2 regions of the Paraburkholderia steynii genome follow, and region 2 is predicted to be linked to the other one. Evidence: riboswitches for the same ligand, from Rfam matches in the RefSeq annotation. Region 2 holds a riboswitch; the other holds the start of a gene.
The links. A riboswitch is a leader RNA that binds a small molecule or an ion and turns the genes downstream of it on or off. The one in region 2 is predicted to bind glycine.
Positions count from the first base shown of each region.

Region 1: linked by a shared signal. The riboswitch ahead of BLT65_RS26870 (D-amino acid dehydrogenase) and the one ahead of gcvT (glycine cleavage system aminomethyltransferase GcvT) in region 2 are both predicted to bind glycine.

Region 1 is NZ_FNDI01000016.1:143,401-146,808, forward strand. Features, by position in the region: gene BLT65_RS26860 (LysR family transcriptional regulator) at 1-260, shown strand, start outside; gene speB (agmatinase) at 272-1,249, opposite strand; glycine riboswitch at 1,547-1,637, shown strand; gene BLT65_RS26870 (D-amino acid dehydrogenase) at 1,784-3,061, shown strand; gene BLT65_RS26875 (LysR family transcriptional regulator) at 3,205-3,408, opposite strand, start outside.
Region 2 is NZ_FNDI01000007.1:174,683-178,090, reverse strand. Features, by position in the region: gene BLT65_RS15080 (hypothetical protein) at 170-526, shown strand; gene BLT65_RS15075 (hypothetical protein) at 562-1,374, opposite strand; glycine riboswitch at 1,635-1,748, shown strand; glycine riboswitch at 1,800-1,939, shown strand; gene gcvT (glycine cleavage system aminomethyltransferase GcvT) at 2,028-3,146, shown strand; gene gcvH (glycine cleavage system protein GcvH) at 3,250-3,408, shown strand, end outside.

The DNA.
Region 1 (3,408 bases), on a different contig from region 2:
CCTCGGTCGACAACGTCGAAGGCCGCGCGATGCTCATCCTGTCGGGCAACTATGTGGGCTTTCTGCCGCCTCACTATGCGCAGCCGTGGGTCGACAGCGGACTACTGGCGCGCATCGATCCTGAGCACTATGTGACTCATCTGGATTTTCAGATCATCACGCGCAAAGGCGCCGAATCGGCGCGCGTCGTGCAGGCTTTTTGCAACCAGCTGCGAGCGGCGGCCAGGAAAGTCAACCGGGCCACACGCAGCAGCAAATAGCTAAAGAGAACTTAGCGGGAAAGGTTTCGTTTGACTTTGCGCTGATGCATCACGCGGCCAATCGTATTCAGCAGCAGTTGCGCCGCGAGGATCGACGTCGAGCCCGAATGATCGTAGTCAGGTGCGACTTCCACGAGGTCGATGCCAATCACGTCACCCTGCTCAGCAAGGCCAGCGAAGAGTTCGAGTCCTTCGTAGTACAGCAGGCCGCCGTGGCTCGGCGTACCCGTGCCGGGCGCGATCGACGGATCGAAGCCATCGATATCGATGGTCAGGTAATATCGCACGCCCTTCGGGATACGGTCCAGGACGCCCTGGATGCCGAGGCGTCGAAGGTCGCGCACCGAGATAATGTCCGAGCCCATCTCGCGTGCCTGGGCATAGCCCTCGCGCGCAGTAGACGACACGTTGCGGATGCCGATTTGCGTCATGCCCGATACCACGCTTTTTTCCGCCGCGCGCCGCAGCGGATTGCCGTGGCCATGGCGTACACCATGGCGCTCGTCGACGAAATCGAGATGGGCGTCGATATGGACGATGTGAAACGGCTCCTGACCTTCGAATGCATTGATGCACGGAATGTTGATCGAGTGATCGCCTCCCATCACCACCGGCAATGCGCCCGCCGCCAGGATCTTGCGCACGCCGTACTCGATGTTGGCGTGACTCTTCTCCGTGTTGGTATGCACCATGTCCGCATCACCGATATCGACAATGCGAACTTCGTTGCTGGGCAAATACACGACGTCGTCTTCGAAGTCATACGCGCCGCCGTGTCCGAATGAGAACAGCGTCGACGCATCCCGGATCGAGCGCGGACCGAACCTTGCACCCGCCCGCCACTGCGTACCGCAGTCGAAAGGAGCGCCCATCACCGCGACATCCGCATCAATTTTGTCCCAGTCAAGACACAGCGGAGACTTCGCGAACGTGCAGATTCCAACAAAGGGCAAATTAAGCCGACCGGTTTCGTAGCTGTTTTCAGACATGATATTGCACTCGTCCCAGTTGTTCGTTCAGATAGGTACGGCGCACAGGGCGCCCTCATCACCGCCGCAGCGCCGTCCGTTGTGACAGGCAGGCGGTGCATCTGGAACGGAGTCTAGGCAAACAAATTCGACGGAAAAATGCCAAAAATCAGAAACACACTTCGGGATAATCCGAAGCATTTGCGGGCACATCCAGATCGCGATAGAGCCGCTATGCACCCGAGCGGGAAGTTGACTGCCGTCTATTTGAAAAGACTTGAGTTCGCTTCTTTGAGGTAGTAGTCTTGCGCTGTTCTACAACGAAGCACGGGAGAGATCGTCCATCCGCGACGACGCCGACGGAGCAACCGCCCCGGAAACTCTCAGGCAAAAGGACCGTGCAGCGAGAACATCTGGAGAGCGGCGCATGCGCGCCCACCGAAGGGGAGCTATTACCGTAACCGGTATTAGCGAAACTCTCAGGTACATGGACAGATGGGGCATTGACGCCGGTAATCATCGGCCGGCGATGCTCAACTAACACTGGACCATGTCATGTCCCATATTGCCATCATTGGCGCCGGAATTACGGGCGTCACCACTGCTTACGCCCTCGCCCGTCGTGGTTACCGCGTCACCGTTCTCGAACGTCATCGCTACGCGGCAATGGAGACGTCATTTGCCAACGGCGGCCAACTATCGGCCAGCAACGCTGAGGTGTGGAACAGCCGCTCCACCGTGCTGAAAGGCCTGCGTTGGATGTTTAGCCGCGACGCTCCGCTCCTCATGAATCCGAGACCGAGTTGGCACAAGTACAGCTGGATCGGCGAGTTCCTGCGCCAGATTCCGAACTATCGCACCAACACGATCGAGACGGTGCGGCTAGCCATCGCTGCACGTGAGCACATGTTCTCGATCGCGGAGCGGGAGCACATCGATTTCGACCTCGAAAGACGTGGCATCTTGCATTTCTATGCGACCCGCAAGGAGTTCGACGCCGCGACAAAGGTCAATGCATTGCTACGTGAAGGCGGTCTTGAGCGGCGCCCAGTGACACCCGACGAAATCCGCGCGCTTGAGCCGGCGCTTCATGGGCAGTTTCACGGCGGCTTCTTCACCGAGTCGGATTCGACCGGCGACATTCACAAGTTCACGCGTGGGCTTGCTGAAGCCTGCGTGCGTTTGGGTGTCGAGTTCCGCTACGACACGAGCGTGCAGTCCATTTCCGAGGCCGCAGACGGTGAATTGAGGGTTGCTTTCGCGCACGAAAATCAGACTGATACGGAAAGCTTCGACCGGGTAGTGATTTGTGCGGGTGTCGGAAGTCGTGCGCTAGCCGCGTATGTGGGAGATCACGTGAACGTCTATCCGGTGAAGGGTTATTCGATCACTGTGTGCCTCGACGACGCAGAAAGCCAGCACGCCGCGCCTTGGGTCAGCCTGCTTGATGACAACGCCAAGATTGTCACCAGCCGTCTCGGTGTCGATCGCTTCCGTGTTGCTGGAACGGCTGAATTGAACGGCCTGAACCGTGACATCCGTTCGGATCGAATCCAGCCCCTCGTCAATTGGACACGCGCGCATTTCCCGGACATGTCGACGGCGCGCATTATTCCGTGGGCTGGCCTGCGCCCCATGCTGCCAGGCATGCTGCCCAAAGTGGGCGCCGGTCGCCGACGCAACATTTTCTACAACACTGGACACGGGCATTTGGGGTGGACCCTCTCAGCAGCGACTGCGGAAGCTGTTGCAGAACTCGTGGCCGGTAGTATGCCTAACTTAATGAGCGTCAAGCCCGCGAGAAAGCGAACAGGCCTGCCGGTCAACGTCTGATAAGCGTTTTCAGCCGACAGCACAGGCCCCGCGCGACGCGGGGTCTCGAGTTTTTAAGAGGTCGCCCATTCCGGCTAACCAACCCATCCCGTTCGAGTCTCCCGCACCGCGTCGCGCTCAAACATGACATGGCGCGAGACAGATCACTCATCCACGGCGTCATGCAGGTGGCTTGCGAGGTAGTCGATCAGCGCTCGCACCTTCGACGGAAGGAAGCGGTTAGGCGGATACAGCAGCCAGACGGGACCCATGTAAGAACGCGCCTCGAATTCCCAGTCGGCGAGCACCTGAACGAGGCAGCCTTGCTGTAGCGCCTCTGCAGCAGCGAAGTCGGGCAAGCCTGCAAT
Region 2 (3,408 bases):
TGCAGAACGCAAAACCTTGGCTGACGCCCCGATTGCAGCCAATCGATAGTTAAAAAATGGTCGGGTGGTGCGTCATCGCGCGCCGCTCGACGGCCGTTGCTACCCGTACGAACCGCCTCGCAGGGCACACGGACCGTAGCGAGACGGCCCCATCACAAAGGAGAACCCTATGCAACGTATCGTTCGCGCGCTTGGCTGTTGCGCGCTGGTGTCGTCGCTGGCGGCGTGCTTGGTCGCGCCGCAGCAAACGGCTCAACCGCGTCCCGCGCCGAATCCGCATGAAGCGGCCGTGAAGCGCCTCGAACAGGTGGACGGCCGCATCGACAACATGGGCCGCCACATCGACGCCCGCGTCAGCCAGGGCTACTACCCACCGCCCGAAGGCGGCGCCCTTCATCGTCGTCTGGGCACGATCCGCCAGGAAGCGCACGACATGGCTGCGCAACACGCCGGCGGACTTTCCGGCGACGAACAGCGCGCGCTAAATGAGGAACTGGATACGGCGTCGGCGGCGATCAACCGATAACGCAATCGCTAGACGCGGCGGCGTGCCGCCCCGGTTCACGCCATCGCCGCCGCTATGACACGTTCCCGCAGTTGCTGATACACGGTGAGATACTCGGCGCGCCCCGTGGCGATGGCCGACTGCTTGAGCGCATCGAGCATCACCAGTTCCTGTGGGACCTTCAGCGCCTTTTGATAGAGGAGCGGCAAGACAATCGGGTTGTACGACATCGTCCGCCAGCTTCGGTCGGTCGCGAGCAGCAGCGAGACCAGACGCTCAGTGACGAACACCTTCACCGGCGACTCTCGAAGGTTGTGCCGCGTGCCCGAGTTGAGCGCATGCGCGAGCGGGGTCCGGTTGGCCTCTGCGACGTTGAAGACAATCTCGGCGTGGCGCAGCCAGTGCCGCCAGAACCGTGGCTTCGCAGCGAAGTAATTGCAAAAGACCGTGTTCGACGAATCCATGACCAGCGTGTTGAGATCGACGCTCGGCGTCAGTAGCGCGGCGACTTCGACAAAAGTCGGCCACGCGTTCGGATGCTCGAGCGCGCCATGTTGAAACACGTTCAAAAACAATGCGCTGGCGTCGAAGAACGGCGAAAACGAAACGACATCCGTCGATTCCGGCACGCTCGCGATAAACGCGTGAACGTCGCTCGCTTCGAGATTTGTCTTCAACGCGAACTTCGGCGACAGAAAGCCGTAAAGCGCGTCGTCGTCCAGGTCGTTGTTGAGCAGGAAATTGCGGATCGGCCAGTATTCGCTCCAGTCCGGCCGTTGACCCACGTTGTCGAGGGGAATGAAGCCCTTGTCCAGATTGCTTCGGGTTTGCTCCGAATAGTAGATCTGGTAGATGTGCGCTTTGCTCATGGGTAGAACGGAGAGTTTGGGAAACAAAGGCCGCATGGTGCCTATGTGCAAGTATCCGATGCTGCTTTGCAATGCAATTGCCCAAGCAGGCAGCGTATTCGGCACCAATTCCATCGATCACGCGCGACCCGGCCCGTGAGCGCTGGCCAACATAGAGCGCTTTTTTTGACGCCAGGGCCGCATCCGTCGCCGCCGCAGGGCCGTAGCCGCGCGGCCTCACGGGCTCGAATTGACAAGCCTCAGGCCCTCGCGTACATTCGCCGCACGCGTCGGGAGAGCGCGCCGTCCGCTGTCGTTTTCTGAAACGTGCAGCAGCCAGCGCCGCCGAAGGGGCACACCCGCAAACTCTCAGGCAAAAGGACCGACCGCGTCGAAAAACCCGCTCGTCATCTGGTCATAGTGACCTCATTCGAATGAGCGCCCGTTTTTCGCACTCTGGAGAGCGGCAGTAGCGCCGTGCATTAAGCCGCACGCGCAGGCTGCCCACCGAAGGGGCGCGCGCCACGCTGACAGCACTCGCTGACGGCAGCGCAATCTCTCAGGTATCGAGGACAGAGGGGGCATGCAGTTATCGCTCGTTGGCCCGAGATGGGATCAGGCCGCGAGGGTTTCGCCGCATGGCCTTTCCTGTTTAGCGACGCCCCGAGGCCCCGATGATCGAACTCAAACACACCCCGCTCCACGCCACGCACCGTGCGCTCAATGCCCGCATGGTCGACTTCGGCGGGTGGGACATGCCCGTCAATTACGGCTCGCAGATCGAAGAGCATCGCGCCGTGCGCACCGACGCCGGCATGTTCGACGTATCCCATATGTGCGTCGTCGATTTCACGGGCGAGCGCGTACGCGCTTTCTTCGAGCGCGCGCTGGCGAACAACGTCGGCAAGCTGCAAGCCCCGGGCAAAGCCCTTTACTCCTGCCTGCTCAACCCCGAAGGCGGCGTGATCGACGATCTTATCGTCTATTACTTCGGCGAAGATCATTTCCGCGTCGTCGTGAATGCCGGCACGGCCGAGAAAGACGTCGCGTGGTTCAACAAGCTCAATGACGAACAAGGCTTTGGCCTGACCATCAAGCCGCGCCGCGACTACGCGATCGTCGCCGTGCAAGGTCCGAACGCGCGCGAAAAAGTGTGGGCGACCGTGCCCCACGCTCGCGCTGCCAGCGAAGCCCTCAAGCCGTTCAACGCCGCGCGCGTCACCGAGACGCCGTTTGGCGAGCTGACCGTCGCGCGCACCGGCTACACGGGCGAAGACGGCTTCGAAATCATCGTCCCCGCTGATCACGTCGAAGCGCTGTGGAACGCGCTGCAGGCACAAGGCGTGCGTCCCGCCGGTCTCGGCGCGCGCGACACGCTGCGCCTCGAAGCCGGCATGAACCTGTACGGCCAGGACATGGACGACAACGTGTCGCCCCTCGACGCCGGCCTCGCATGGACGGTCGATCTGACCGCGCCGCGCGATTTCATCGGCCGCGCGAAGCTCGAAGCGGACGGTTCGCAGGCGTCGTTTGTCGGCCTGATCCTGCACAAGGACAACGGCAAGGCCGCTGGCGTGCTGCGCGCGCACCAGAAGGTCGTCACGCCCGCTGGCGAAGGCGAAATCACGAGCGGCACGTTCTCGCCGACCATGCAGGAATCGATCGCCTTCGCGCGCGTGCCGAAGGGCGTGCAGCCGGGCGACGTCGTCCACGTTCAGATCCGTGACAAGGCACTTCCCGCCAGCGTGGTTAAACTGCCATTCGTGCGCAACGGCAAAGTGCTCGTCGGCTGATCGGTCACACGATGAGCGTCACGAGACAGACACCGGACAGACACGAAATCGTCGCGTGCGTCCCATCATTTAAATCAACCGAATTACCGCATAGGAGCATCCGATGAGCATCCCGGCCGATCTGAAATACACCGAATCGCACGAATGGGTCCGCACCGAAGCAGACGGCACGCTGACGGTCGGCATCACCGACCACGCGCAGGAAGCGCTCGGCGACATCGTCTTCTTCGAAGTGCAGCAACTGGGCCAGACCGTCTCGGCA